Regions from separate parts of the Pseudomonas sp. R1-7 genome, predicted to be linked through region 1. Evidence: predicted binding sites of a transcription regulator. Region 1 holds the regulator's gene; each other region holds the start of a gene.
The links. The regulator sigma-54, encoded in region 1, starts transcription at its own class of promoters, with help from an activator protein. The targets are predictions, from matches to a motif close to ANTGGCATNNANNTTGCTNT.
Positions count from the first base shown of each region.

Region 2: flhA (flagellar biosynthesis protein FlhA) is a predicted target of sigma-54. The motif match lies at 2,968-2,987, and genes of this name have one in related genera.
Region 3: flgB (flagellar basal body rod protein FlgB) is a predicted target of sigma-54. The motif match lies at 3,441-3,460, and genes of this name have one in related genera.

Region 1 is NZ_CP071661.1:1,046,973-1,057,385, reverse strand. Features, by position in the region: gene J3P79_RS04635 (MlaC/ttg2D family ABC transporter substrate-binding protein) at 1-437, opposite strand, end outside; gene mlaD (outer membrane lipid asymmetry maintenance protein MlaD) at 449-916, opposite strand; gene mlaE (lipid asymmetry maintenance ABC transporter permease subunit MlaE) at 916-1,713, opposite strand; gene J3P79_RS04620 (ATP-binding cassette domain-containing protein) at 1,713-2,522, opposite strand; gene J3P79_RS04615 (KpsF/GutQ family sugar-phosphate isomerase) at 2,795-3,769, shown strand; gene J3P79_RS04610 (KdsC family phosphatase) at 3,769-4,293, shown strand; gene lptC (LPS export ABC transporter periplasmic protein LptC) at 4,301-4,870, shown strand; gene lptA (lipopolysaccharide transport periplasmic protein LptA) at 4,857-5,405, shown strand; gene lptB (LPS export ABC transporter ATP-binding protein) at 5,405-6,130, shown strand; gene J3P79_RS04590 (RNA polymerase factor sigma-54) at 6,294-7,793, shown strand; gene hpf (ribosome hibernation-promoting factor, HPF/YfiA family) at 7,870-8,178, shown strand; gene ptsN (PTS IIA-like nitrogen regulatory protein PtsN) at 8,191-8,655, shown strand; gene rapZ (RNase adapter RapZ) at 8,658-9,515, shown strand; gene J3P79_RS04570 (HPr family phosphocarrier protein) at 9,531-9,806, shown strand; gene J3P79_RS04565 (ZIP family metal transporter) at 9,846-10,413, opposite strand, start outside.
Region 2 is NZ_CP071661.1:4,218,515-4,228,927, reverse strand. Features, by position in the region: gene fliQ (flagellar biosynthesis protein FliQ) at 1-89, shown strand, start outside; gene fliR (flagellar biosynthetic protein FliR) at 100-876, shown strand; gene flhB (flagellar biosynthesis protein FlhB) at 880-2,016, shown strand; gene J3P79_RS18795 (hypothetical protein) at 2,183-2,923, shown strand; gene flhA (flagellar biosynthesis protein FlhA) at 3,047-5,176, shown strand; gene flhF (flagellar biosynthesis protein FlhF) at 5,188-6,537, shown strand; gene fleN (flagellar synthesis regulator FleN) at 6,652-7,482, shown strand; gene fliA (RNA polymerase sigma factor FliA) at 7,479-8,222, shown strand; gene J3P79_RS18770 (chemotaxis response regulator CheY) at 8,390-8,761, shown strand; gene J3P79_RS18765 (protein phosphatase CheZ) at 8,780-9,565, shown strand; gene J3P79_RS18760 (chemotaxis protein CheA) at 9,596-10,413, shown strand, end outside.
Region 3 is NZ_CP071661.1:1,582,339-1,592,751, forward strand. Features, by position in the region: gene J3P79_RS06990 (flagella synthesis protein FlgN) at 1-64, opposite strand, end outside; gene flgM (flagellar biosynthesis anti-sigma factor FlgM) at 113-427, opposite strand; gene flgA (flagellar basal body P-ring formation chaperone FlgA) at 600-1,364, opposite strand; gene J3P79_RS07005 (chemotaxis protein CheV) at 1,442-2,368, shown strand; gene cheR (protein-glutamate O-methyltransferase CheR) at 2,423-3,250, shown strand; gene flgB (flagellar basal body rod protein FlgB) at 3,502-3,909, shown strand; gene flgC (flagellar basal body rod protein FlgC) at 3,913-4,356, shown strand; gene flgD (flagellar hook assembly protein FlgD) at 4,372-5,094, shown strand; gene flgE (flagellar hook protein FlgE) at 5,123-6,430, shown strand; gene J3P79_RS07035 (ribonucleoside-diphosphate reductase subunit alpha) at 6,694-9,585, opposite strand; gene J3P79_RS07040 (response regulator) at 10,362-10,413, shown strand, end outside.

The sequences.
Region 1 (10,413 bases):
TAGACAGCGCCGTTGTTGCCCTTGACCTGCATGTCGACGCTGGTGCGGTTGCCGCTCTCATCCTTGGCCGGGGAAACGGTGATGCCCTGGTTGTTGTATTCAAGCAAGGCGTTGCCATAGAACTGCATCAGGCTGCGCTTGAAATTTTCCTGGAAGCGGGTCATCTGCGCCGGGGTGGCCTTGCGCGAATACTTGACGGTCATGATGCTCCTGGAAATGCCGTCGGCATCCACGACCGGGCCGACGATTCCATTCAGTGCGTCGTAGAACGCACCCGGATCCTGCTTGTACTTCTCTTTATTGGCGGCAAGGTCCGCCAGCAGTCGGGTCGTCGTGTCCTGGATGATGTCGTGCGCCGAAGGCGCCGCCACGGCATTGCCCATCAGCGGCAGGGCCGCCAGCAGGACCAGCAGGCTGCGTCGCAGGATAGAGATCATTCAAAAGCTCCTCATTTGGCGTCTTTGCTAACGGTATTGAGCAGGAATTTACCGATCAGGTCTTCTAGCACCAGCGACGATTGCGTGTCGTGGATGGTCCCGCCGTCCTTGAGCAAGCTATCTTCCCCACCCACGCTGATACCGATGTATTTCTCACCCAACAGCCCAGCCGTGAGGATAGATGCAGTGGAGTCGGTCGGCAGGTTATCCACGCGTTTTTCCAGCTGCAGCGTCACCCGACCGGTAAAACTGTCGCGGTCCAGATCGATTGCCGTGACCTTGCCGATGGTGACACCGGCCATGGTTACCTTGGCTCTGACCGTCAAACCGGCAATATTGTCGAAGTAAGCATAAAGTTTATAGGTGTCGGTGCTCGCGGTCGGCGCCAGGCCACTGACCCGCAAGGCCAGCAGCAGCAAAGCCAGGATGCCAGCCAGCAAGAAAAGGCCGACACCGATTTCCAGGGTGCGGTTTTGCATCAGAAATCTCCAAACATCAAGGCGGTCAGAATAAAGTCAAGGCCCAGGACGGCCAGCGAGGCGTAGACCACGGTCTTGGTTGTGGCACGGCTGATCCCCTCTGACGTGGGCTCACAGTCATAACCTTGAAAAACGGCGATCCAGGTGACCACGAAAGCGAATACGGCACTCTTGATCACGCCGTTGAGCACATCATCGAGAAAGTCGACGCTGTTCTGCATGTTGGACCAGTAGGAACCCTCATAGACCCCCAGCCAATCGACGGCTACCCAGGAGCCGCCCCAGATCCCCACGACGCTGAAGATCATTGCCAGCACCGGCAGCGAAATGAAGCCGGCCCACAGGCGTGGGGCAATGATGTACTTGAGCGGGTCGACACCGATCATTTCCAGGCTGGACAACTGCTCGGTGGACTTCATGTTGCCGATCTCGGCTGTCAGCGCCGATCCGGCTCGTCCGGCGAACAGCAGCGCCGTTACCACCGGCCCGAGCTCGCGCAGCAATGTCAGCGCGACCATTTGCCCGACTGCCTGCTCCGACCCATAGCTGGACAGGATGCTGAAGCCCTGGAGCGCCAGTACCATGCCGATGAAGATGCCCGAGACAACGATGATCACCAGGGACATCACCCCCACCGAATGCAATTGCTTGACCAATAGGCTAAAACCGCCTCCGGTCGAATTGCGTCCGAGCAACGCGTGCATCAGGAACAGCGTGGAACGCCCCAGCACGGCCAGCACGTCGATGCCGGAACGGCCGAACAGGCGGATTCTTTCTATTAATGGTTTCTTGCGCATCAGCGCTTCCCCAGCAGATCGGTACGGTAATCCGTGGCCGGAAAATGGAACTCCACCGGACCGTCCGGATCACCTTTCATGAATTGGCGGATGCGTGGGTTGTCCGAATCCTTCAGTTCCTGGGGCGTGCCCTGCCCCAGCACCTGGCCATCGCCGACGACATAGATGTAGTCGGCGATGCTCGCGGTTTCGGCCAGGTCATGGGACACCACGATGCTGGTGATGCCCAACGCATCGTTGAGCAGGCGGATCAGCCGCACGAGCACACCCATGGCAATGGGATCCTGGCCAACGAAAGGCTCGTCGTACATGAGGATCTTCGGATCGAGGGCAATCGCCCGAGCCAACGCCACGCGACGCTTCATGCCGCCGGAAAGCTCGTCCGGCATCAGGTCCAGGGCGCCACGCAGCCCGACTGCCTGCAATTTCAGCAAGACAATGTCGCGGATCATCTCTTCCGGCAGTTCGGTATGGACACGCAGGGGAAACGCCACGTTCTCGAACACATCGAGGTCGGTGAACAGCGCACCGCTCTGGAACAGGACGCCCATGTGCTTGCGCGCATCGAACAGATCGCTGCGCGAAAGCTCTGGAAGGTTCTGGCCATTGACCCAGACTTCGCCGGCACTGGGGCGCAGTTGTGCCCCCATCAGCCGCAGGAGCGTGGTCTTTCCACACCCGGAAGGCCCCATGATGCCGGTCACCTTGCCACGCGGGATGCGAATATCGATGTTATTGAAAATGCTGCGCGTCCCTCGCTTGAAGGACAGTCCCTTCAGCTCGACCGCGTAGGCGTTGTCGGCACTCATCTAAACTCCTTGCGATGCAGCCTCATATCCGAATGCCCAGGCCAACCGGCTAACGCCGGAACCGCCGAGCACACGAATCGGCGGCGAACTATATCACTGCAACCGCCAGGCGCCCAAGGCCAACCCCCCGCCCGTTAAGCCTGGCTTAAGGTAAATCAGCACATTTTGTGTCCAACCTTGCAACCGTTCGAACAAAGCGTGACGAACTAGCGTGAGGGAATCGATCATTGCCGCTATAATCGCCGCCTTTTCATCGGGCTATACGATCTGACATGAGCCAATCCAGCGACCTGATTCAATCGGCACAACGTACCATCCGCCTCGAGCTCGAAGCCGTACAAGGCTTGCTGGCCCATATCGACGCTGATTTCGTACGCGCCTGCGAGATGATTCTGGCCAGCAAGGGCCGCGTGGTCGTGGTCGGCATGGGCAAGTCAGGCCATATCGGCAACAAGATTGCCGCGACGCTGGCCAGCACAGGCACGACGGCCTTTTTCGTCCACCCGGCCGAGGCCAGCCACGGCGACATGGGCATGATTACCCGGGACGACGTCATCCTGGCCCTGTCCAACTCCGGCTCGACCAACGAAATCCTCACGTTGCTGCCACTGATCAAGCGCCTGGGCATCCAGATGATCAGCATCACCGGCAACCCGGACTCCCCGCTGGCCAAGGCCGCCGAGGTGAACCTCAATGTTCATGTCGAACACGAAGCCTGCCCGCTGAACCTGGCCCCGACCTCGTCCACCACCGCAGCCCTGGTCATGGGCGATGCCCTGGCCGTGGCCCTGCTGGAAGCCCGTGGCTTCACCGCCGAGGATTTCGCCTTTTCCCATCCCGGCGGCGCGCTGGGCCGTCGCCTGCTACTGAAAGTCGAAAACGTGATGCACTCCGGCGAAGAGCTGCCGCAGGTCCAACGCGGCACACTGCTCAAGGATGCGCTGATGGAAATGACGCGCAAAGGCTTGGGCATGACCGTAATTCTCGAAGCCGACGGCAAGCTGGCCGGGATCTTCACTGACGGTGACCTGCGCCGCACCCTCGACCGCGCGATCGATATCCGCAACGCAACCATCGATGCAGTCATGACCGTTCACGGCAAGACCGCCCGTGCCGACATGCTGGCCGCCGAAGCCCTTAAAATCATGGAAGACCACAGGATCAACGCACTGGTAGTGGTGGATGACGACGACCGCCCGGTCGGCGCCTTCAACCTCTCCGACCTGCTGCGTGCTGGAGTAATGTAATGACGACCGACCTGCTGCAACGGGGCAAGACAATCAAGCTCGCCGTATTCGACGTCGACGGTGTACTCACCGACGGCCGCCTGTACTTCCTCGAAGACGGAAGCGAATTCAAGACCTTCAACACGCTCGACGGCCAAGGCATCAAGATGCTGATGGCCTCAGGCGTGCAGACCGCCATTATCAGTGGTCGCAAGACCCCGGTGGTGGAGCGGCGGGCGAAGAATCTCGGCATCCCGCACCTTTACCAGGGCCGCGAAGACAAACTGGTGGTTCTGGACGAGCTCCTTGGCCAACTCAATCTAAGCTATGAACAGGTCGCCTACCTGGGTGACGACCTGCCAGACCTGCCGGTCATCCGCCGGGTCGGCCTGGGCATGGCCGTGGCCAACGCCGCGGCGTTCGTGCGCGAGCATGCCCATGGCGTCACCACGGCAAAGGGCGGCGAAGGCGCAGCCCGCGAATTCTGTGAACTGATCCTGCGTGCCCAGGGCCACCTCGAAGCGGCCAACGCCGCATACCTGTGAGCCATTTATGCTAAGCAAGAAGATTCGCACCCTCCTGGTGTTCGGCTGTATTGCGGCGATTTTCGCCGCGGTGGGCTATTGGAACATCAGCCCGGAACGCTTCCTGGACCAGCCGGCGCCCAAGGTCGAGGAAAACATCGACTGGTACGCAACCAATACGCATACCCTGCAATACTTGCCCGACGGCAAACTGCAGTACGAAATGACGTCCGACAAGGTCGATCACGTAAAGGCGACTGATATCACGCTGGTCACCAAACCGGACCTGAACATGTTCCGGGGCACCGAATTCCCATGGCATGTCCAGAGCGAGCGCGCCGAGGTCAATCCCGGCGGCACCGAAGTCGAACTGATCGACTCGGTGCGCATCACCCGGACCGACGAAAAAAACCGTACGACCCTCATCACCACCAGTCGCATGACGGTCTTCCCGCAACGAGAATATGCGCAGACCGAGCAACCCGTTAGAATCGACGGCGCTGGCGGCGTATCGACCGGCACGGGAATGAAGGCGTATTTGAAGGAAAGCAGGATACACCTGCTATCGAAAGTAAGAGGACAGTATGAAGCTCGCTAAAACCCTCCCTATTTTGCTCAGTCTGGGCGCAGCACTGGGAAGCGCGAGCGCCTGGGCCCTTCCCAACGACCGCGACCAGCCTATCCGTATCCAGGCCGACGACGCGCAACTGGACGACAAGAACGGTGTCGCCACCTATAAGGGTGATGTGATCATTACCCAGGGCTCGATGAAGGTGACCGGCAACACCGTGACCATCACCCGCACCCAATCCGGCGACATCGACGTAGTGACTTCGGTGGGCAACCTGGCCTACTTCGAACAACTGCAAACCGCAGGCGACACCAAGCCCGTGCAAGGCTACGGTGTCACCATCCAGTATCACGCCGCCCAGGACCGAGTTGTATTGATCGATCGCGCCAAGGTCGTCGACAAGGACAACAACGTGACCCAAGGCGAGAAAATCGTCTACGACACGGTCAAGAAACTGGCCAGCGCCGGTCGCGCCACTGGCAGCAAGGTCACCGAGGCGCGTCCGCGCATCGACATGGTGATCCAGCCGAAAAAGAAAACCGACGAGCAGAAGGCCCAGTAATGGCAACTCTGAAAGCCCAGCACCTGGCCAAGAGCTACAAGAGCCGCCAGGTTGTGCGCGATGTCAGCCTGTCCATCGACAGCGGCCAGATCGTCGGCTTGCTCGGCCCCAACGGCGCCGGCAAGACAACCTGTTTCTACATGATCGTCGGCCTGGTCCAGTCCGATCAGGGTCGCGTACTGATCGACGACCTGGACGTGAGCCACCAGCCGATGCACGGCCGGGCAAGGGCTGGCATCGGCTATCTGCCACAAGAAGCGTCGATCTTCCGCAAACTGTCGGTTGCCGACAACATCATGGCGATTCTCGAGACCCGCAAGGAGCTCGACAAGGCCGGTCGTCGCCAGGAGCTGGAAAGCCTGCTGCAGGAATTCCATATCAGCCACATTCGCGACAACCTCGGCATGAGCCTGTCCGGCGGTGAACGTCGTCGCGTGGAAATCGCCCGCGCCCTGGCCACCGCGCCGAAATTCATTCTACTCGACGAACCCTTCGCCGGCGTGGACCCGATTTCGGTCGGCGACATCAAGCAGATCATCCACCACCTCAAGGCCAAGGGGATCGGCGTGTTGATCACCGACCACAACGTTCGCGAAACACTGGATATCTGCGAAACTGCCTATATCGTCAACGATGGCCAGTTGATTGCCGAAGGTGACTCCGCCACCATCCTGGCCAACGAACTGGTGAAGGAAGTTTATCTGGGTCATGAGTTCCGCCTGTAAGCGCAAGTGCCTGGCGAATCGTCCGGGCGTTGCCAATTTTATTGTGACGACGCCCTAGGCAAACACCTCGGTTTCAGGCATATAATTTGCTTAAGTTTGGCGCTCCGGCGCCCTGTAGTGGATGGCGCATGTGCGCCGGCAAATAAGGTGTTTAGCCCCTGCCATGAAACCATCGCTAGTCTTGAGAATGGGCCAGCAGCTGACGATGACACCGCAGCTGCAACAGGCCATCCGCCTGCTCCAATTGTCGACCCTGGATCTGCAACAGGAAATCCAGGAGGCCTTGGAATCCAATCCGATGCTCGAGCGCCAGGAAGAAGGCGACGACTTCGACAACACCGATCCACTGGCCGACAACGTCGAACAGAAAACCACCCCCGAGATCCAGGAACCGTCCTACCAGCAGGAAGCCGCCCCTACGGTGGATAACCTCGAAGATGGTGAATGGAACGAGCGCATTCCCAACGACCTGCCCGTGGACACTGCGTGGGAAGACGTCTATCAGACCAGCGCGAGCAGCTTGCCGAGCAGCGGCGACGACGACGAATGGGATTTCACCACCCGCACTTCCGCCGGCGAGAGCCTGCAGAGTCATCTGCTCTGGCAATTGAACCTGGCGCCGATGTCCGATACCGATCGCCTGATCGCCGTGACCCTGATCGATTGCATCAACAATCAGGGCTACCTGGACGAGACGCTGGAAGAAATTCTCGAAGCATTCGACCCCGAGCTCGACATCGAGCTGGACGAAATCGAAGCCGTCCTTCACCGCATCCAGCAGTTCGAACCCGCGGGCATCGGCGCTCGCAACCTGGGCGAGTGCCTGTTGCTGCAATTGCGCCAACTGCCCGCCAAGACCCCTTGGCTGACTGAAGCCAAGCGCTTGGTCACCGATTACATCGACCTGTTGGGCGGCCGCGACTACAGCCAACTGATGCGCCGCATGAAGCTCAAGGAAGATGAGCTGCGCCAGGTCATCGAGTTGGTGCAAAGCCTCAATCCGCGCCCCGGCTCGCAGATCGAATCCACCGAACCCGAATATGTGGTTCCCGACGTGATCGTGCGCAAGCACAACGATCGTTGGCTGGTGGAGCTCAACCAGGAGTCGGTGCCCAAGCTGCGCGTCAATGCCCAGTACGCCGGCTTCGTGAAACGTGCCGACACCAGCGCCGACAATACTTTCATGCGCAACCAATTGCAGGAGGCGCGCTGGTTCATCAAGAGCCTGCAGAGCCGCAACGAAACCCTGATGAAGGTTGCCACCCAGATCGTAGAGCATCAGCGCGGCTTCCTGGAGTATGGCGACGAAGCGATGAAACCGTTGGTCCTGCATGACATTGCCGAGGCGGTGGGCATGCACGAATCGACGATTTCACGCGTCACTACCCAGAAATTCATGCATACCCCGCGGGGCATCTATGAATTGAAATACTTTTTCTCCAGCCATGTCAGCACCTCCGAAGGCGGCGAATGCTCGTCCACGGCCATCCGCGCGATCATCAAAAAACTGGTCGCCGCGGAAAATCAGAAAAAGCCGTTGAGTGACAGCAAGATCGCTGGTTTACTGGAGGCACAAGGCATTCAGGTGGCCCGCCGTACCGTCGCCAAATACCGCGAATCCCTCGGGATCGCACCTTCGAGCGAACGCAAGCGGTTGATGTAACGGGCCACGCCACAGCGTTCCAGTGGCAGGCAACCCAGCCTGCCGCTTTATGCACTGGCAACGAAGGAGAAGCTGTATGCAAGTCAACATCAGTGGACACCAACTGGAAGTGACCGAACCCCTGCGCACCTACATCGGCGAAAAACTCGACCGATTGGAAAGGCATTTCGACAAGATCACCAATGTGCAAGTCACGATGAACGTCGAAAAGCTGCTGCAGAAAATCGAAGCCACGCTGCATATTCCCGGCGGAGAAGTGGTTGCCAACGCAGAGCATTCAGACATGTATGCCGCGATTGACCTGCTGACCGACAAGCTGGATCGCCAACTCAAAAAGCATAAGGAAAAGACCCAGAGCCTCCTCCAGGGCGCAACCGGTCGTTAACCCCCCCAATCCATGATCCGACTAGAAACCATCCTGACCCCCGGCCGTTCCCAAGTGAACGCGCCGGGTGGCAGTAAAAAGAAAGCCCTCGAACAAATCGCCAACCTGATCCACCGCGAGGTGCCTGATCTGGTGATGCAGGATGTCTTCGAGGCCCTCATTGCCCGTGAAAAACTCGGTTCCACCGGTTTTGGCAACGGCATCGCTATTCCCCATTGCCGCCTCAAGGGCTGTGAAGCGCCGATCAGCGCGCTGCTGCACCTTGAAGCCCCCATAGATTTCGACGCCATCGACGGCGCGCCGGTCGACCTGCTGTTCGTATTGCTGGTTCCGGAAGCGGCAACCGATGCGCACCTCGAGCTGCTGCGCCAGATCGCCAGCATGCTGGACCGCAAGGAAGTGCGTGAAAAACTGCGCAGCGCACCGAGTAACGAAGCTTTGTATCAGGTTGTCCTGGACGAGCAGAGCGGTCATTAAACATGCGCATGATCATCGTCAGTGGCCGCTCCGGCTCCGGTAAAAGTACCGCCCTCAATGTGCTCGAGGACAACGGCTACTATTGCATCGATAATTTGCCGGCAGGCCTGCTTCCGGAATTGGCCGAGCGCGCCCTGATCCACACCGAACTGGCGCAACCGCTGGTCGCCGTGTCCATCGATGCCCGTAACCTGCCCAGCCATCTGTCGCGATTCCCCGAACTGCTCGAGGAAGTGCGCAACCGGCATATCCAGTGCGACGTGCTGTACCTGGATGCCGATGAAGAAACTTTGCTCAAGCGCTTCTCCGAAACCCGTCGACGTCATCCGCTGAGCAATGCCAGCCGCTCCCTGGCTGAAGCCATCCATGACGAAAGCCAACTGCTGGGCCCCATCGCGGACCTGGCGGACCTCAAGCTCAACACCACGAACCTGAACCTGTATCAACTGCGCGACACCATCAAGTTGCGCCTGTTGAACCAGCCGGAACCGGGTACCGCCTTCCTCGTCGAATCGTTCGGTTTCAAGCGCGGTATGCCGGTGGACGCCGACCTGGTATTCGATGTCCGCTGCCTGCCCAACCCTTATTGGAAGCCGGAACTGCGCGAGCAGTCCGGGCTGGACCAACCGGTGATCGATTACCTGGCTGCCCAGCCGGATGTCGAGGAGATGTTCCAGGACATCTCCAGCTACCTGCTCAAATGGCTGCCCCGCTTTGCCGCGAGCAACCGCGCCTACGTCACGATCGCCATAGGCTGTACCGGTGGACATCACCGCTCCGTCTACCTGACCGAACGCCTGGGTCAGCTCCTGCAACAATCCCTGAAGAACGTCCAGGTTCGCCACCGCGACCTCAGCTAAAGGATTCACACCGCGATGCCTGCTCGGGAAATTGAAATCATCAACAAGCTGGGTCTGCATGCCCGAGCGTCAGCGAAATTCGTCGGTGTGGCGGGTCAGTTTCCGGATGTCACGATCAGGGTCGGGCGCGACCCTGAGACCACCGTCGATGGTAAAAGCATCATGGCGATGATGATGCTCGCCGCAGGCAAAGGCACCAAGATCCACCTGAGCACTGAAGGTGAACAAGAGCAAGAAGCGATGGATGCCTTGGTGGCGTTGATCAACAACTATTTCGATGAAGGCGAGTAACCGCCCGGCACTGGAGCACTTCGGCGAAGGGACCGCTTGTCACCCCAACGCCGTATCCATCACCATCATCAGACAAAAACCCACCAGCAATCCCAGGCTCGCCAGCTTCTCATGACCATTGCGGCGAGATTCGGGGATCACTTCATGGGTCACCACCAGCAACATCGCCCCTGCGGCCAACGCCAGTCCAAGCGGCAACAGCACCTCGGCCAGGCTGACCAGCCAGGCGCACAGCAGCGCGAACACCGGCTCGACCAGCCCTGACGCGGCGCCGATCATAAAAGCCCTGACACGTGACATTCCCGCAGCCGCAAGCACCAGCGCGATCACCAGCCCTTCCGGGACGTCCTGCAAGGCGATGCCCATCGCCAGGCTGTCGGCGTCCGGCATGCCGCCGCCCGCCGAGACGCCAACGGCCATTCCTTCAGGGATGTTATGGGCAATGATGGCGAAGACAAACAACCAGATCCGCGGCGCAATGATCGGGCGTCCTGGCGCGGCGATCAGCCTTTCGGGGCTGGCCGACACCTTGCGGTCCACCAGATACAGCCCGAACGCCCCTGAAAGAATGCCAAAACAGATAAGGCCGCTGGCAGCCCAAGGCGTG
Region 2 (10,413 bases), 2.8 Mb from region 1:
CGCTGATTGTCGCCGGTCCCTGGCTGGTGCAAACCTTCATGGAATACATCCTGCAGTTGTACGGCAGTATTCCGCAATTGATCGGTTGACCTGATGTCGATGCTCGCGCTGACGGACACCCAGATCAGTACTTGGGTGGCGTCGTTTATCCTGCCGTTGTTTCGTGTCACCGCCGTGCTGATGAGCATGCCGGTGTTTGGCACGACCTTGGTGCCGGGGCGTGTGCGTTTGTACTTGGCTGTGGCGATCACTGTGGTCATCGCTCCCGGTCTGCCGCCGATGCCGCCGGTCAACGCCCTTGACCTCAGTGCGCTGATGTTGGTGGCCGAGCAGATCCTCATCGGCGTCTTGCTGGGCTTTTCGCTGCAGTTGTTTTTCCAGGCGTTCGTGGTGGCCGGGCAGATCATTTCGATCCAGATGGGCATGGCGTTCGCCTCCATGATCGATCCCACTAACGGCGTCAACACTGCTGTCATTGGGCAATTCCTGACGATGTTGGTGACGTTGCTGTTCCTTGCCATGAACGGGCATCTGGTGGTGTTCGAGGTCTTGACCGAGAGCTTCACGACGATGCCGGTGGGTAGCGCGATGCTGGTCAATCATTTCTGGGACATTGCCGGCAAGCTCGGCTGGGTCCTTGGCGCGGCAATGTTGCTGGTGTTGCCGGCGATCACGGCGCTGCTGGTCGTCAACATCGCTTTCGGCGTGATGACCCGGGCGGCACCGCAGTTGAACATTTTCTCCATCGGCTTCCCGCTGACCCTGGTGTTGGGCATGGTGATTTTCTGGGTCAGCCTCGGGGACATCCTCAACCAGTACCAGCCGCTGGCCACCCAGGCCTTGCAGTTGTTACGCGACATGGCACAGGCGCGCTAAACCATGGCCGAGAGCGAAAGCGGTCAGGACAAGACAGAAGACCCCACGGAGAAGCGCAAGAAAGAATCCAGGGAAAAGGGGGAAATTGCGCGCTCCAAGGAGCTCAATACCCTGGCGATCATGTTGGCCGGTGCCGGTGGCTTGCTGATTTATGGCGGTGGGCTGGCGTTGGATCTGCTGGAAATCATGCGCCTGAATTTTTCGCTGCCACGGGAAGTGCTGTTATCCCCCGGTACCATGGCGCAACATCTGCTGCATTCGGGCAAGATCGCGCTTCTGTCGATGCAGCCCATCCTGATTTTTTTATTGCTCGCTGCTTTTATCGGTCCGATTTCCCTTGGTGGATGGCTATTCGCCGCCGGTAGCCTAGCGCCCAAGTTCAGCCGGATGAACCCGGCCGCTGGCATCAAGCGCATGTTTTCCACAACTGCGTTGATGGAGCTGCTCAAAGCCTTCGGGAAATTTCTCCTGGTGCTGTTTGTTGCCTTGATGGTGCTGCAAGCCGATATCGACGACCTGCTGCGCATCGCCCACGAACCGTTGGAACAAGCCATTATCCACAGCGTTCAACTGGTGGGTTGGAGCACGTTGTGGATGGCTTGCGGCTTGATTCTCATCGCCGCCATCGACGTGCCGATCCAGCTCTACCAGAGCAAGCAGAAATTGATGATGACCAAGCAGGAAGTGCGCGATGAGTACAAGGACTCGGAGGGCAAGCCGGAGGTCAAGCAGCGGATCCGCCAGTTGCAGCGCGAGGTCTCCCAGCGGCGGATGATGGCGGCGATTCCCGACGCCGACGTGGTTATTACCAACCCAACCCATTATGCCGTTGCGCTCAAGTACGATCCCGACAAAGGCAACGCCCCGGTTCTTTTGGCCAAGGGCAGCGATTTCCTGGCGTTGAAGATCCGCGAGATCGCCGTCGCCAACGAAGTGATGCTGCTCGAATCCCCGGCCTTGGCGCGGTCGATTTATTACTCCACGGAGCTCGACCAGGAAATCCCCGGAGGCCTGTACTTGGCCGTGGCCCAGGTGCTGGCCTACGTCTACCAGATCCGCCAGCACCGCGCGGGCAAGGGCAAGCGTCCGGAGCCGCTCAAGGACCTGCCGATCCCGCCGGATCTGCGGCGCGATTCCTGAGTCGACCGATTGTCGCAAGAATCGGCGCTGGACTGTTGTGGCGACAGTATCTTACTGCGTTGGGTCGTTCCGTCTCTACTGTCAGGACTGTCAGGACTGACAGTAGACGGCAGCGTTCTCTGTCCCTGTAATGGGTTCTCGACCAATCATCACAAGAGACCATGACATGACTAAGCCCCCGTGCCCGCGTCCGCCACCGCTCCCGCTCTCGCTCCAGAATCGTGAGGGCAAGGACCGCCCGATTAAAAATCTAAGGGGCATGGCGCTGGAATTCGTGGCGGGGACGGTTAAACGCAGTCCGGATAGAAAGAGCATCAACTGTCAGTTCACGTTCGACATGGTGCTGGAATTCAAGAACTTCAAGGAAGCGGCCAATAGTTGGTTGCCTGATTATCTAGACCATGAGGAAAATGCCATCCGGCCTGAACTGCTTGGCTTGGCCTATCACAATTCATTCAATTATCTTGCTGGTCAAGCTGGCCGTATCAATAGCAGCGAAGCCTTGTTCAAGCTGTTTGACAATCCTCGAGACTATATCAGTGAGTGGTGGGGGAGCGCCCTGAAGTGGTGTTATCGCCTACCGGATTTTCAGATCGTTGAAGGCAAATTGCGGATCTTCGCGGGCACGTACTTTGAGAAGTGGGATGGATCGAATATCTCGATCGCTGAGCTTCCGCTCATTCCCTTTGAATGGGCACTCAACGTAATGGAGGGCCACGAAAAAAAATCGTCCGACAAGCCTTCGTCCGACTCCGTGGCGCCAGGTTCAGTGGTTACGTTCATGTACATGAGCGAGGACAAGGTTCTAGTCGATGGCTCGTTAATGTTCAGGGGAACGCGGTACGTCAGGGCCTGGGAGTTGGGTTCGGAGGACATTACGCCGGAGCAAATACTGATAGCGCAATGATCGCCCGATGCGTCGAGCGGCTATGAATGCGTGCTGTTGAGAAAGTTGGAAAGCTTCTTGCAATACCCCGTCTGCGCCCCTTCCGGGCGTCAAAAGTTTGCTTCACAGGAACGGGGAATATTGGTGGATCGCTCTCAGTTACTCAGCACCGCGCGCAGCAACGTAGCAGACCTCAGCCGGGGTAATGTGGGCGTGCCGCTGTTGCTGCTGGTCATGCTCGCCATGATGATGTTGCCGGTGCCGCCGTTCCTGCTGGACGTGTTCTTCACGTTCAACCTCGCCCTGTCGATCGTGGTGCTGCTGGTGTGCGTATATGCCTTGCGCCCACTGGATTTCGCCGTCTTCCCGACCATCTTGCTGGTGGCGACGCTGTTGCGCCTGGCGCTGAACGTGGCATCCACCCGGGTGGTGATGATTCATGGCCACGAGGGCCACGCCGCCGCCGGTAAGGTGATCCAGGCCTTCGGTGAGGTGGTGATCGGCGGCAATTACGTGGTCGGTATCGTGGTCTTCGCGATTTTGATGATCATCAACTTCGTCGTGGTGACCAAGGGCGCCGGGCGGATTTCCGAAGTGAGCGCGCGTTTCACCCTCGATGCGATGCCCGGCAAGCAGATGGCGATCGACGCCGACCTCAACGCTGGCCTGATCGACCAGGGCCAAGCCAAGACCCGTCGCCTGGAAGTCGCCCAGGAAGCCGAGTTCTACGGGTCCATGGACGGTGCCAGTAAATTTGTCCGCGGCGACGCCATCGCCGGCCTGCTGATTCTCTTCATCAACCTGATTGGCGGCATGGCCGTCGGTATCTTCCAACACGGCATGACCTTCGGCGACGCCGGCAAGGTCTACGCCTTGCTGACCATTGGTGACGGTTTGGTGGCGCAATTGCCATCACTGTTGTTATCCACAGCGGCGGCAATCATGGTGACGCGTGCTTCGGGCTCCGAAGACATGGGCAAGCAGATCAACCGTCAGATGTTCGCCTCGCCCAAGGCCCTTGCCGTGGCGGCCGGCCTGATGGCGGTGATGGGCCTGGTGCCGGGGATGCCCCACTTTTCTTTCCTGAGCATGGCGGCCTTGGCCGCAGGTGGCGCCTACCTGTTCTGGAAAAAACAGAATGTGCAGAAGGTCCAGGCGCTGGAAGAGGTCAAGCGTCAGCAGGAGCTGCTGCCGTCGCCGGCCCGCGCCATGGAAACCAAGGAGCTGGGCTGGGATGACGTAACCCCGATCGACATGATCGGCCTGGAAGTCGGCTATCGCCTGATTCCCTTGGTCGACCGCAACCAGGGTGGTCAATTGCTGGCGCGGATCAAGGGCGTGCGCAAGAAGCTGTCCCAGGACTTGGGCTTCCTGATGCCCACCGTTCATATCCGCGATAACCTCGACCTGGCACCGAGCGCCTATCGCTTGACGCTCATGGGCGTGATCCTGGCCGAAGCCGAGATCTACCCGGACCGCGAGCTGGCGATCAACCCCGGGCAGGTCTACGGTTCGCTCAATGGCATTACCGCCAAGGATCCGGCTTTCGGCCTGGAAGCGGTGTGGATCGAAATCAGCCAGCGGGCCCAGGCGCAGTCCCTCGGTTATACCGTGGTGGACGCCAGCACGGTCGTGGCGACCCACTTGAACCAGATTCTTTACAAGCATTCCAGCGAGCTGATTGGTCACGAAGAAGTCCAGCAATTGCTGCAAGTACTGGCCAAGGGCTCGCCGAAGCTGGCCGAAGAGCTGGTGCCGGGTGTGGTTTCGCTGTCGCAATTGCTCAAGGTATTGCAGGCGCTGCTGGCCGAACAGGTTCCGGTGCGCGATATCCGCAGCATTGCCGAAGCGATCGCCAACAACGCTTCGAAGAGTCAAGATACCGCCGCTCTGGTGGCTGCGGTGCGGGTTGGCGTATCCCGCGCAATCGTCCAAAGCATTGTAGGCACTGAGTCTGAGCTGCCTGTGATCACTCTGGAGCCAAGGTTGGAACAGATATTGCTCAATAGTCTGCAGAAGGCAGGACAAGGCTCGGAAGAGGGTGTTCTGCTGGAGCCAAGCATGGCCGAGAAGCTGCAGCGTTCGCTGATCGACGCAGCCCAGCGGCAAGAGATGCAAGGCCAGCCAGTGATCCTGCTGGTGGCCGGTCCGATTCGAGCGATGCTCTCGCGATTCGGGCGCCTCGCGGTCCCGGGGCTGCATGTGCTGGCGTACCAGGAAATACCGGACAACAAGCAAGTGACCATCGTTGCGACAGTAGGGCCCAACGGCTGAGGTAGTGGTTTATGCAAGTGAAGCGTTTTTTCGCCGCCGATATGCGTCAGGCCATGAAACTGGTTCGTGACGAGCTGGGCGCTGAAGCAGCCATCATCGGCAACCGTCGTATCGCCGGCGGTGTCGAGCTGACGGCGGCCCTGGATTACAAATTGTCGGCGCTGGCCCCGCGCGTTCCAAACATGGAACTCGAGGACGAGCTGCGCAAGACCCAGTCGCGCATCGCCAGCGCCCAGGCCGAGCTGAGCCTGCGCGCCAGCGAAGGCACGGGCAGCGCGGGCACCAATCGTCAATTGTTCGCCGGCCAGCCCTTGACCGCAGGCCTGCCGCTGACCGCTGCCGAACCGCTGATCGAGCCGACGCCGGCCGAGCCGCGTCGTCCGGCACCCGCGCCAGCCGCCCCGGCCCCAGGCGTTGATCCGCGTGCCCTGGACTCGATGCGCTTCGAACTCAACAGCCTGCGCGAGTTGATGGAAGTCCAGCTCGGTTCGCTGGCCTGGAACCAACTGCAAGGCAGCCGTCCGGCCCAGGCCAACCTGTGGCGTCGCCTGCAACGCATTGGCTTGTCCGGCCCGTTGGCGCGCGACCTGCTGGCCCTGATCAACGACATCGACGAGCCTCGCCAGGCCTGGCGCATGTTGCTGGCTCACCTGGCGCGGATGATCGCCACGCCGGAAATCGAGCCACTGGAGGAGGGCGGAGTGATTGCCATGGTCGGCCCGGCCGGCATGGGCAAGACCACGACCCTGGCCAAGCTCGCGGCCCGTTATGTACTCAAGTACGGCGCCCAGAGCATCGCCCTGGTGAGCATGGACAGTTTCCGCATCGGCGCCCAGGAGCAACTCAAGACCCTGGGTCGGATCCTCAACGTGTCGGTGACCCATGTGGATCCGGGTCAATCCCTGGCCCAGGCGCTGGAGCCGCTGATGCGCAAACGCGTCGTGCTGATCGACACCGCCGGCCTGCAAGCCAGCGATCCGGCCCTGCGCATGCAGCTGGAAAGCCTGGCCGGGCGTGGCATCAAGTCAAAAAATTATCTCGTGTTGGCAACCACCAGCCAGAAACAGGTTCTAACCGCCGCATACCACAGCTACAAACGCTGCGGGCTGGCCGGCTGCATCCTGACTAAGCTGGACGAAACGGCAAGCCTGGGCGAGGTGTTGAGCCTGGCGATCGGTCATGAACTACCGGTGGCCTACCTGACCGACGGGCCGCGGATCCCGGATGATTTGCATCTGCCGCGCCGTCATCAACTGGTCAGTCGTGCCGTGAGTGTGCAAATGCAGGAAGAACCCAGCGAAGAAGCCATGGCTGATATGTTCGCTGACATCTACCACAGCCCGACCAAGCAGGTTGGCTGAGGTAATCATGAATATTTTTTGTACCTACATCGATGGTCTGCCATGCATTGTTCCGAGTGAACGCGCAGCCAGTAATGTGGCCTCCGTCTAAGTAAGACAAGGTAAAGAACGAACATGGGCAGCATGCATCCCGTACAGGTGATCGCGGTGACCGGCGGCAAAGGTGGCGTCGGGAAGACTAACGTGTCAGTGAACTTGTCCCTGGCTCTGGCAGAGCTTGGCCGACGGGTCATGCTGCTGGACGCCGACCTGGGCCTGGCGAACGTCGACGTGCTGCTGGGGCTCACACCCAAGCGCACGCTGGCGGACGTGATTGAAGGGCGCTGTGAGTTGCGCGACGTGCTGTTGCAGGGCCCCGGCGGGATTCGCATCGTGCCGGCCGCCTCCGGCACCCAGAGCATGGTGCACCTGACGCCTGCGCAGCACGCCGGCCTGATCCAGGCGTTCAGCGACATCGGTGACAACCTCGATGTGCTGGTGATCGACACGGCTGCCGGTATCGGTGACTCGGTGGTCAGTTTTGTCCGCGCCGCCCAGGAAGTCTTGCTGGTGGTCTGCGACGAACCGACGTCGATCACCGACGCCTACGCCCTGATCAAACTGCTTAACCGCGACTATGGCATGAACCGCTTCCGCGTCCTGGCCAACATGGCCCAGAGCCCACAGGAAGGACGCAACCTGTTCGCCAAGTTGACAAAGGTCACGGACCGCTTCCTGGACGTCGCCCTACAATACGTCGGCGCAGTGCCTTACGACGAAAGTGTACGCAAGGCGGTCCAGAAGCAACGTGCCGTTTATGAAGCTTTTCCACGTTCCAAATGCGCGCTGGCGTTCAAGGCGATCGCCCAGAAAGTCGATACCTGGCCTCTGCCGGCCAACCCACGCGGGCATCTGGAATTTTTCGTCGAGCGTCTCGTGCAACAAACAGCAGGGCCCGTGTTATGACAGCCAGCGGTTACAACCATCTCTACAAAAAATCGGCACGGGACGCCCAGTACGAGTTGATCGAGCGTTACGCGCCCCTGGTCAAGCGCATCGCCTATCACTTGCTGGCGCGCTTGCCGGCCAGTGTGCAGGTCGAGGACTTGATCCAGGCGGGCATGATCGGCCTGCTCGAAGTGTCGAACAAATACGACGCGAGCAAGGGCGCCAGCTTCGAGACATACGCCGGTATCCGCATCCGCGGGGCGATGCTCGATGAAGTCCGCAAGGGCGACTGGGCGCCGCGTTCGGTGCATCGCAATACGCGCATGGTCAGTGATGCGATTCGCGCGATTGAAGCGAAAACCGGACGAGACGCTAAAGATCACGAAGTTGCAGCCGAACTCCAGTTGAGTCTCGATGATTATTACGGGATTTTGAACGATACCTTGGGCAGTCGCCTGTTCAGTTTCGACGACCTGTTGCAGGACGGCGAGCACGAAGGGCTGCACGAGGATAACGCGAGTGCTCACATGGAGCCGTCGCGTGACCTGGAAGATGAGCGTTTCCAGAGCGCGCTGGCGGATGCGATCGCCAATTTGCCGGAGCGTGAGCGACTGGTCTTGGCGCTGTACTACGACGAAGAGCTGAACCTCAAGGAAATCGGTGAGGTCCTGGGGGTCAGCGAATCGCGGGTCAGCCAGTTACACAGCCAGTGCGCGGCCCGCTTGCGGGGGCGTTTGGGGGAGTGGCGAGCGCGCTGACGAGCAGTGTGGGGACACTGCGAACGAGGCTGGCATGGCACGCGCCGGGCCAGTCTCCACCCGTTGTGCTCCAGACCGTTGTCGAGTGTTGTGCCGGATTGATTGAAATGGCGCGTCCAGGTGCTGGGCGCGTTTAAGACTGCTTGGAGGTCGAATTGGACAAGAACATGAAAATCCTCATCGTTGATGACTTCTCAACGATGCGGCGGATCATAAAAAACCTGTTGCGTGACCTCGGGTTCACCAACACGGTCGAGGCCGACGATGGCACTACCGCCATTCCGGTCCTCAACAGCGGGAGCATCGACTTTCTGGTGACTGACTGGAACATGCCTGGCATGACCGGTATCGACTTGCTGCGCCACGTGCGCGCCGATGAAAAACTCAAGCACCTGCCGGTGCTGATGGTCACTGCCGAAGCCAAGCGCGAGCAGATCATCGAAGCCGCCCAGGCCGGTGTTAACGGCTATGTGGTCAAACCCTTCACGGCCCAGGCGTTGAAAGAGAAGATCGAAAAAATCTTCGAACGCATCGGTTAACGGCGCCACGGGGGAGCTATGGACAACGAATCTTCAATGGGCGATTTCGAATCGACCCTGAAAAAACATGCCCGCGAACTGGTCGACAGCCTTGAAAAGGGCCGCTTCGGCGATGCGGTTCAAATGATTCATGAGCTCAACCAGACCCGGGATCGTGGTCTGTACCAGGAAGTCGGCAAGCTCACCCGTGAACTGCACAGCGCGATCGTCAATTTCCAGATCGATCCGAACATGCCGCAGGCCGAGGAAGTCTCGCAGATCACCGACGCCACCGAGCGCCTGGGTTATGTGGTCAAGCTGACCGAAGCCGCGGCCAACCGCACCATGGACCTGGTGGAAAGCGCAACGCCCCTGGTCAACGGCCTGAGCGAGGAAGCCCAGGCGTTGAGCACCGATTGGGGACGGTTCATGCGTCGCGAAGTCGGCGCCGAGGAATTTCGCGAACTGGCCCGTCGGGTCGACGGATTCCTGGCGCGCAGCAGCACCGAGAACCGCGCCGTGGCCGGCAACCTCAACGACATTTTGCTGGCCCAGGACTATCAAGACCTGACCGGCCAAGTGATCAAGCGCGTGACCCAGTTGGTCACCGAAGTTGAAAGCAATTTGCTCAAGCTGGTGTTGATGGCAAGCCAAGTGGATCGCTTTGCCGGCATCGAACACGACCGCGCGGCGATACTTGCTGAAAAAGATCCACAAAAACATCTCTCTCAGGGTGAAGGTCCGCAAATTCATGCCGATAAAAGAGAAGACGTTGTGTCCGGTCAGGACGATGTGGACGATTTGTTGTCCAGCCTTGGATTTTGAGTTTTAGCCCTATTTTAGGAGCAGCCATTAATGAGCTTCGGCGCCGATGAAGAGATCCTTCAGGATTTCCTGGTTGAGGCCGGCGAGATTCTAGAGCAACTGTCCGAACAGCTGGTCGAGCTGGAAAGCCGACCTGATGATGCGGATCTGCTCAATGCAATTTTTCGCGGTTTCCACACTGTAAAAGGAGGCGCCGGCTTCCTCCAGCTCAACGAGCTGGTGGAGTGCTGCCACATTGCCGAGAACGTGTTCGACATCCTGCGCAAGGGTGAGCGTCGCGTCGACTCGGAGCTGATGGACGTGGTGCTCGAAGCCTTGGATGCGGTCAACAGCATGTTCAGCGAAGTGCGCGAGCGCTCGCCGATCACCCCAGCCACCCCCGAGCTGCTCGCCGCGCTGTCGCGCCTGGCCGAGCCGCAGTCGGCTGACGAAGCCGCGCCGGCTGCCGAGCCTGTGGTTGAAGAGCCGGTTGCCGAAGAATCGGGTGACATTACCGATCACGAATTCGAATCGCTGCTGGACTCGCTGAGCGCCGTCAAGGCCGAAGCCGAGGCTCCGGCCGCACCTGCTGCGCCAGCCGCCAATGCCGCTGCCAGCGATGAAATTACCGACGATGAGTTCGAGTCGCTGCTCGACCAACTGCACGGCAAGGGCCAGTTCGCCGCCGATGCGGTCGCGGCCCCGGCTGCCCCGGCTGCGCCAAAGGCAGCGGGTGATGACTCGGACATTACCGATGACGAATTCGAAGCCTTGCTCGACCAGTTGCACGGCAAGGGCAACTTTGCCGTCGATGCACTGGACTCGGCCATCGCTTCGGCGCCGACGCCGGCCAAGCCAGCGGCCGCGGC
Region 3 (10,413 bases), 540 kb from region 1:
CCAGTAATTGTTGCGCTGGAGCGAAGTCGTCGGTGATCAGTTGCAATAAATGAGTGTCGTGCATGGCTGGCCTTGGGTCTTAAGCGTCCAAAAGCCTGGCGCAGGCGTTGGCCTAGCGCTGGGCTTCGAAGTTGAGCAGCTTGCTGGCTACACGGTTGCTGTCGACTTGATAGCTGCCATCGGCGATTGCTGCTTTCAACGCGGCCACGCGGGCGTTGTCGACGACAGGTTGATCGCGCAGCTTGTCAGTGACCTTCTGCAACTGTTGAGCCTCATTGCTGAGGTGTACCGACTCCCCGTTCTTGACAGTGGCGGCCTGGTCGGCTGGCTTGGATTTGTCGGTTTCGACGGTTTCCTTGCTGGCGCTGGTGCGCGTTGTGCCTGTCACGGGCGAGGAGCTGTTTAAACGATTGAAATCGATGACCATGGTAAAAAACCTCTGGGTATTTGGACGCTTGCCATGTTTTCGGCCATCCCCAAAAAAACTTTAGGCTCATTTTTTCAAATGAACGAGCGCACGTCTGCGCTTGCCCTGTACAAGGCACAGTCTAGGGAACACCGAGGTCAAGCGCCAGCCTGTCTACCCTCCTTGCGGCCTCTTACATAGCCACTTCTACCTGGCCAGGCGCTATCACCTGGGCCTTGATGACTCGCTGGGAGTTGAGGTTCTTTACCCGAATCTGTTCACGCATGCCGCCGTTGGCCAGGGCCTCGCCGGGCATCCGCACGGCCAGGGTTCCGCTGCGAGCGGTAATGACCACCTGGTCGCCCTTGCGAACCACTTCGGCCTGTTCCAGATGCACCTGGGTAATCACTTGGTCGGCGACCATTGGTCGGACAAGTTTCTGACCAATGGCCTCATCGACGGAGGTCAAGAAGCCCTGGCTGATCTGGCTGACGTCGCGTTCACGCAAGACCACGTCCTGCGGCTCGACAATCCCGGCGCGCTTGAGTGGACGAGTGGTGGTGACAATTTCCCGATACAGACGCACTTGAGCGGGCACGAACACGGTCCAGGGCGCCGCGCTGTCGCAACGAACCCTCACCGTGACGCGGCCCAGCGGCCGGGCCGGGCTCTCCAGCGAGGCAGTCAATTCCCTGTCACACATTGGCATGCGCAGGCGAGGGTCGAGCTGGTTGACTTCGATCTCGTAGCGACCTTCGGTTTGACTGGTTGCCAGGTAGTCTTCTACGGTGAACTCAAGAAAGCCCTGAGTGACGCCGATAAGGAGATCAGGCAAGGTTACAGCAGCAGCACCGACGGCAGGACCGCCAGACGCGAGCAGGCAGGCAGCCAGCAGTGCACCGAGCCAGTGGCGGCAGTGAGTGGTCAGGCGTCGAGAAAATGTCGTTTGTGCGTTCATGCCGGTTCAATAGCAAGCCCCGTGCCGTTTAGTGATGAATGCGCGACGGACACATTAGCGTGAGTAGGAGTCAGGGCATGGCGGGAGTGATGGATTCGGTAAACCAGCGCACACAGCTGGTGGGTCAGAATCGCCTGGAGCTGTTGTTGTTCCGTCTCGACGGCCAACAGTTATATGGAATTAACGTGTTCAAGGTTCGCGAAGTGCTGCAATGCCCTAAGCTCACCCTGATGCCGAAATCCAGTCCCGTCGTGTGCGGTGTGGCGAATATCCGGGGAGCGACCATCCCGATTCTCGACTTGGCGATGGCGACCGGTTCCGGCCGGTTGCTGGACCAGAGCAATCCGTTTGTGATCATCACCGAGTACAACACCAAGACCCAAGGGTTCCTGGTGCGGTCGGTGGAGCGCATCGTCAACATGAACTGGGAAGAGATCCATCCACCACCCAAGGGGACCGGCCGCGATCACTACCTGACGGCGGTGACCCGGGTTGATAACCAATTGGTGGAAATCATCGACGTGGAGAAGATCCTCGCCGAAGTGGCGCCGACCCCGGAGACCATTTCCGTTGGCGTGGTGGATGCCGAGACCCAGCACAAAGCAGTTTCCCTGCGTGTGCTGACCGTCGACGATTCTTCGGTGGCACGCAAGCAGGTTACGCGCTGTCTACAAACGGTCGGCGTCGAAGTGGTCGCCCTGAACGACGGACGGCAAGCGCTGGATTATCTTCGCCAGTTGGTCGATGAGGGCAAGAAGCCGGAAGAAGAGTTCCTGATGATGATCTCCGACATCGAGATGCCGGAGATGGACGGCTACACGCTGACATCGGAGATACGCAGCGACCCACGCATGCAAAAGCTGCACATCATCTTGCATACTTCGTTGTCCGGGGTGTTCAACCAGGCGATGGTAAAGAAAGTCGGCGCCGACGATTTCCTGGCGAAGTTCCGGCCCGATGACCTGGCTTCCCGGGTTGTCGAACGAATCAAGACAGCAGGCTAAAGGTCGGGCGCGTTGTGCGCCCGGCAAGTCAACACAGTGAAAAGAGGCGGTATCTTGTCTACGGGTAATTTGGATTTCGAACAGTTCCGGGTCTTCCTGGAAAAAGCCTGTGGCATCTTGCTTGGTGAAAACAAGCAGTACCTGGTGTCGAGCCGTCTCAATAAATTGATGGAACAACAGGGCATCAAGTCATTGGGCGAGCTGGTCCAGCGTATCCAGACCCAGCCGCGCAGTGGCTTGCGCGAAATGGTCGTGGACGCGATGACCACCAACGAAACCTTGTGGTTTCGCGACACCTATCCCTTCGAGGTATTGAAGAACAAGGTGTTGCCGGCGGCCATCAAGGCCAGTCCGGGCCAGCGCCTGCGGATCTGGTCGGCGGCCTGTTCGTCGGGGCAGGAACCTTATTCGCTGTCGATGTCCATCGACGAATTCGAGCGGACCAACATCGGCCAGTTGAAGGGCGGCGTGCAGATCGTCGCCACCGACCTGTCCGGGACCATGCTCAATAACTGCAAGACCGGCGAGTACGACAGCCTGGCCATCGGCCGCGGCCTGTCGCCCGATCGCCTGCAACGTTATTTCGACGCTAAGGGGCCCGGCAAATGGGTGGTCAAGGCGCCGATCAAGAGCCGCGTGGAGTTCCGCTCGTTCAACCTGCTGGACAGCTACGCCAGCCTGGGCAAGTTCGACATCGTTTTCTGCCGCAACGTGCTGATCTACTTCTCCGCCGAAGTGAAGAAAGACATCCTGCTGCGTATCCACAGCACGCTAAAGCCAGGCGGTTATCTGTTCCTGGGTGCTTCCGAGGCGCTCAACGGTTTGCCGGATCATTACCAGATGGTGCAGTGCAGCCCGGGAATCATTTACCAGGCGAAGTGATTGGCTTGGGTTGTAAAAAAACGGGAGTCCCAAGGGGCTCCCGTTTTTTTTCGGCAACGTCCCACCGTTTGGATCTCAATTGCGCCTGAGAAGCGGCAGAAAAGCGGCAGCCAGCGGAAACCGATTGCCGCTTTTCTGGCATTGCCGCCTTGCCGATCCTCGCAAAGCCCCGGTTTACGGGCTTCTTAAAAGTGGCACGACGCTTGCTAAAGCCTTCGTACGTACATTCTGGTCACCCAAAGGTTTCCGACATGAGCATCAGCTTCGATAAAGCGCTCGGTATCCACGAACAGGCCCTGAGCTTCCGCGCCCAGCGTGCCGAAGTCTTGGCCAACAACATCGCCAACGCCGACACCCCGAACTACAAGGCCCGTGACTTGGACTTTTCCAAGGTGCTCGCCGAGCAGAACGAGAAAACCAAGAACGGCCACTTCGCCTTGAACATGACCAACAGCCGTCATATCGAAGCCGAGGGCGTGGGCAGCGGCGACGAATCGTTGATGTATCGCACGCCGATGCAACCGTCGATCGACCAGAACACCGTGGACGCTCAACTGGAACAGTCCAACTACGCGGAAAACTCCGTGAACTTCCAGGCCAGCTTCACCCTGCTCAACAGTAAATTCAAAGGGCTGGTATCGGCCCTGCGTGGAGAGTAAGCCATGTCGATCGCGAGCGTTTTCAACATCGCCGGCAGTGCCATGAGTGCCCAGACCACTCGCCTGAACACCGTCGCCAGTAACATCGCCAACGCCGAGACCGTTTCGTCGAGCATCGACCAGACCTATCGCGCCCGCCACCCGGTGTTCGCCACCATGTTCCAGGGCGGCCAGTCCGGCGGCAGTGACTCGCTGTTCCAAGACCAGGACGCGGCGGGGCAGGGCGTACAGGTCCTTGGCGTAGTCGAAGACCAGAGCAACCTCGATGCACGTTATGAGCCAAACCACCCGGCCGCGGACGCCAAGGGTTATGTCTATTACCCGAACGTCAACGTCGTCGAGGAAATGGCCGACATGATTTCCGCCAGTCGTTCGTTCCAGACCAACGTCGAAATGATGAACACCGCCAAAACCATGATGCAGAAGGTCCTGACCCTCGGTCAGTGATAAGGGGCGAGTCACATGAGCGTCACCAACACTACCGGCGGTTTGAGCCTCAACGAGATTCTCGCCAACTCCTCGGTCAAGACCAACACCACGACCGATGGCCTGGGCGCGGCAACCAATGCGGCGAGCGGCAACCAGGAATTGGGCAAGGATGCGTTCCTGCAACTGCTCGTTACCCAGCTGAAGAACCAGAACCCGCTGGAGCCCCAGGACAACGGCGAGTTCGTTGCCCAGTTGGCGCAATTCAGCAGCCTGGAAGGCATCACCACGCTCAACGATACGGTTAGCGGCATCGCCGGCAACTACAACTCGTCCCAGGCGTTGCAAGCTTCGTCCCTGGTCGGGCGTTCGGTGATCGCTCCCGGCGACAAGGCTGTGGTCGACACGTCCAAGAGCTTCAACGGCACCGTGGTGGTACCGGCTTCGGTCTCTTCCGTCGCGGTCAAGATCATGGACAAGGATGGCAAGACCGTCCGCACCATTGACTTGGGCAGCCAGAATGCCGGCAAGTCCGCTTTTATCTGGGACGGCAAGGACGACGCGGGGAACACGCTCGAGTCGGGCACTTACAGCTTTGGCGCCTCGACCACCATTGATGGCCAGGCCACATCACTGATCACCAACCTGCCGGCCACGGTCAGCAGCGTGACGATCAGCCAGACGGGCGGTGAACTGATGCTCAACCTGGCCGGGCTGGGCAGCATTGCCCTGTCCAAAGTACAAACTATTGGTATGTAGAGCCGACTAACCGGCAAAAGGAGTCAACATGTCTTTCAACATCGGCCTTAGCGGTCTCTATGCAGCCAACAAACAGCTGGACGTGACCGGCAACAACATCGCCAACGTGGCGACCACCGGTTTCAAATCGTCCCGTGCGGAATTCGAAGACGTCTACTCGGCCACCAAGCTGGGTTCGGGCAGCAAGACCGTCGGCAACGGCGTGCGCCTGGCCAACGTTTCCCAGCAATTCGGCCAGGGTGACGTGAACAACACCGGCAACGTGCTGGACATGGGCATTCAGGGCCAGGGCTTCTTTGTCCTGAGCAACGACGGTTCCCTGAGCTACACCCGTGCCGGTACCTTCAAGACCGACAAGGAAGGTTTCATCACCAACAGTGATGGTACCGCGCGCTTGCAGGGTTATGGCGTGGATGCCAATGGCAAGATCCAGAACGGCATCCTGACCGACCTGCGTATCGACACCTCGAACCTGCCGCCGCAAACCACCAGCCTGGTTTCGTCGACGATTAACCTGAACTCGACGGCCCCGATTATCAACCAAGCGGCCCCTTACGTGTTCAACCCGGCCGATACAGCGACTTTCACCAAGCAATTCACCACGCCGATTTACGACACCCAGGGTAACCAGCATTCCATGGACCAATACATGGTCAAGACTGGCGAGAATGAATGGGATGTCTACACGCTGATCGACGGTCGTAACCTGGACGGTAGCTCGCCGACCGCTGCCGCTACCCTGGCGGTGCCTTCGACCATGAACTTTGACGCGAACGGCAGGTTGACCACGGTCACCACTCCACCCGCGACCACCAGTAGCGACTTGGAACTGGATGATTGGATCCCCGGCACCGTGACCAACGGTGTGTGGACCGCCAATGGTGCCGACGGCGCCGATACAATTACCATCTCCATGGCCAACACCACCCAGTTCAACGCCGACACGGCACGGTCGATTCCGACCCAGAACGGCTACGCCACTGGCCAGATCACCAACCTGACCATCGACGGCAGCGGTGTACTGCTGGCCAACTTCAGCAACAACCAGACCAAGCCGATCGGCCAGCTCGCGCTCGCCAGCTTCACCAACGAGCAGGGCCTGCAGCCGGTAGGCGGCACCGGTTGGAAGGAAACCTTCGCCTCGGGTATCCCGGGCTACGACGCGCCACAAACCGGCACCCTGGGTTCGATCGTCTCCAACTCCCTGGAAGAGTCCAACGTCAACCTGACCAACGAACTGGTCGAGTTGATCAAGGCGCAAAGCAACTACCAGGCGAACGCCAAGACCATCTCCACCCAGAGCACCATCATGCAGACCATTATTCAGATGGCTTGATGTCGAAGGTTGCTTGAAGCTGCACAAGAAGCCCCTCGAAAGAGGGGCTTTTTCATGAGCTTCAGTTTTGTATTGCTTGGGCCGGCCTCATCGCGAGCAAGCTCGCTCCCACAGGAGTACGCATTCCAATGTGGGAGCGAGCTTGCTCGCGATGAGGCCAGCCCAGGCGCCGAATTTTCTTCAGGCAAAAGAAAACCCCCGATAAACCAGCGGTCTATCGGGGGCTTCTTCAGCAGGCGTTTCGCAACACCTACCCGCTCAGCTTATTGGCAAGCTTCGCAATCCGGCTCGTCGATCGCGCAAGCCTTTGGCACGGGTGCCGGGCCTGCCGGAGCAGCCAGGACCGAGTCGTCGCCGTGGTTGCCGCCAGCGGAAACCGCGTTCAGCTTGCCGGTGTTGACGGTCGACTTCTCGGTGCTGGTCGCGGCCAGGGCACGGAGGTAGTAGGTGGTCTTCAGGCCACGGTACCAAGCCATGCGGTAGGTCACGTCCAGCTTCTTGCCCGAGGCGCCGGCGATGTACAGGTTCAGCGACTGAGCCTGGTCGATCCACTTCTGGCGACGGCTGGCGGCGTCGACGATCCACTTGGTGTCCACTTCGAACGCGGTGGCATAGAGCTCCTTGAGTTCTTGCGGGATGCGCTCGATCTGCTGCACCGAACCGTCGTAGTACTTCAGGTCGTTGATCATGACCGAGTCCCACAGGCCGCGGGCCTTGAGGTCGCGAACCAGGTACGGGTTGATCACGGTGAATTCGCCCGACAGGTTCGATTTCACGTACAGGTTCTGGTAGGTCGGTTCGATCGACTGCGACACGCCGGTGATGTTGGCGATGGTGGCGGTCGGTGCGATGGCCATGATGTTCGAGTTACGGATGCCTTTCTGCACACGGGCGCGAACCGGTGCCCAGTCCAGGGTTTCCTTCAGGTCGACGTCGATGTACTTCTCGCCACGCTGGGCGATCAGGATCTGTTGCGAGTCCAGCGGCAGGACGCCCTTGGACCACAGCGAACCCTGGAACGTCTCGTACGAACCGCGCTCGTCGGCCAGGTCGCAGGAAGCCTGGATCGCGTAGTAGCTGACCGCTTCCATGGACTTGTCGGCGAACTCGACGGCAGCGTCCGAACCGTACGGAATGTGCTGCAGATACAGCGCATCCTGGAAGCCCATGATGCCCAGGCCGACCGGACGGTGCTTGAAGTTCGAGTTCTTCGCTTGCGGCACCGAGTAGTAGTTGATGTCGATCACGTTGTCGAGCATGCGCACGGCGGTGTTCACGGTGCGTTGCAGCTTGGCGGTGTCCAGCTTGCCATCGACGATGTGGTTCGGCAGGTTGATCGAGCCCAGGTTGCAGACCGCGATCTCGTCCTTGTTGGTGTTCAGGGTGATCTCTGTGCACAGGTTCGAACTGTGGACCACGCCCACGTGCTGCTGCGGGCTGCGCAGGTTGCACGGGTCCTTGAAGGTCAGCCATGGGTGGCCGGTCTCGAACAGCATCGACAGCATCTTGCGCCACAGGTCTTTGGCCTGGACGACTTTGAACAGCTTGATCTTGTTGTACTCGGTCAGGGCTTCGTAGTACTCGTAGCGCTCTTCGAAGGCCTTGCCGGTCAGGTCGTGCAGGTCCGGCACTTCGGATGGCGAGAACAGGGTCCACTTGCCGTCATCGAAGACGCGCTTCATGAACAGGTCAGGGATCCAGTTGGCGGTGTTCATGTCGTGGGTACGACGACGATCGTCACCGGTGTTCTTGCGCAGCTCGATGAACTCTTCGATGTCCATGTGCCAGGTTTCCAGGTAGGCACAGACCGCGCCCTTGCGCTTGCCGCCCTGGTTGACCGCAACGGCGGTGTCGTTGACCACTTTGAGGAACGGCACGACGCCCTGGGATTTGCCGTTGGTGCCCTTGATGTACGAGCCCAATGCGCGAACCGGGGTCCAGTCGTTGCCCAGGCCACCGGCGAATTTCGACAGCATGGCGTTGTCGTGGATCGCGCCGTAGATGCCCGACAGGTCATCCGGAACGGTGGTCAGGTAGCAGCTCGACAGCTGTGGACGCAGGGTGCCGGCGTTGAACAGGGTCGGGGTCGAGGCCATGTAGTCGAAGGACGACAACAGGTTGTAGAACTCGATCGCGCGGTCTTCACGCTGTTTCTCTTCGATCGCCAGGCCCATGGCCACGCGCATGAAGAAGATCTGCGGCAGTTCGAAACGCACGCCATCCTTGTGGATGAAGTAACGGTCGTAGAGGGTTTGCAGGCCCAGGTAGGTGAACTGCTGGTCGCGCTCGTGGTTGATCGCCTTGCCGAGTTTTTCCAGGTCGAATTCGGCCAGGACAGGGTTCAGCAGTTCGAACTCGATACCCTTGGCGACGTAGGCCGGCAACGCCTTGGCGTACAGGTCGGCCATTTCGTGGTGGGTCGCGCTCTCGGCGACTTCCAGGAAGCTCAGGCCTTCGGCGCGCAGGGTGTCCATCAGCAGGCGGGCGGTGACGAACGAGTAGTTCGGCTCGCGCTCCACCAGGGTCCGCGCGGTCATCACCAGTGCGGTGTTGACGTCCTTCAGGGCGACGCCGTCATAGAGGTTCTTCAGGGTTTCGCGTTGGATCAGGTCGCCATCGACTTCTTCCAGACCTTCGCAGGCCTCGGTGACGATGGTGTTCAGGCGGCCCATGTCCAACGGCGCCAGGCTGCCGTCGGCGCGTGCGATGCGGATCGAAGGGTGGGCCTGGACCGGTGCGTCGGCAGGGGAGCGGGTAGCACGTTCCTTGGCGCGGGAGTCACGGTAGATCACATAGTCGCGAGCCACTTTCTGCTCGCCGGCACGCATCAGCGCCAGTTCGACCTGGTCCTGGATTTCTTCGATGTGGATGGTGCCGCCCGACGGCATGCGACGCTTGAAGGTCGCGGTGACCTGTTCGGTCAGGCGGGCCACGGTGTCATGGATTCGCGACGAGGCGGCAGCGGTGCCGCCCTCAACTGCGAGGAACGCTTTAGTGATGGCGACGGTGATCTTGTCATCGGTGTAGGGAACGACAGTGCCGTTACGCTTGATCACGCGCAGTTGGCCCGGCGCGGTGGCGGACAGATCCGGGCTCGAATCGGTGGCCAGCGGCGCGGTGCCCTGCGGGTTCTCGCGAGTTGTGTCGGTGTGCATGGGTGTCTCCACGTTCTCTATGTTTATTTGGGCACCATCACGGTGCCCACCGTTCCGTCCTGAAGCACTACAACCGACTGGCGCCGGGTATAACAACTTCGGGACAGTAGGACGCGGGCCTCTGGCGTCGCGTCCATCCGAAGTTCTTGGGTTGCGAGCCTGGGCTCGAAACCGGGTTTGCCAAGGTGGCAGCAAAGGACTGCAACACCCGTACCGTTCCGGTCGGTTTCGACCTGGGAAACGGTTGCCATCCGCAGCGGCGGTCTGGACTGGGAAAACTACGGTGTTGCAGGAGGACAGAGGCAAGAAAAGCGCTTGAATTCTCTATCCGACTTGTGTTTGGTTTTTGGCCTGAAACCCTACATGTAGGGTTTTTTACGCGGCGGGCTACAAGATAATGCGTTTTTGGACATGAATCAACGTGCTACCTGTGGATAAGCCTGTGCGTAATTTGTGTGCGAAACGTGGAACTGCTCTGTAGGCCGCGACCTAGCTGGAGCGAGCCTTTTTTCATCGATTTTGACGACTCGAAAACAGCCCGGAGTTTTTTGCGGGCGCGGACGTTACCACACAAATCCAGCCTGACCGAATGCATTTGTCCGCTTGTTTTCTGCGCAGGTCGCGTTTATACAATCGGCCGGTGCGTGGGCGTGTTTATCCTCCTTTGATATGACAAAAGATGGAGGGGCGGTAGTCATTGTGGGAGCGAGCTTGCTCGCTCCCACAGGGTTCGCGTTTATCCTTCCTTAATATGTACAACAAGACGAGGCCCCCCAGTGGAACAAGAAGCCTGGCAGATATTGATCGTCGAGGATGACCAGCGTCTGG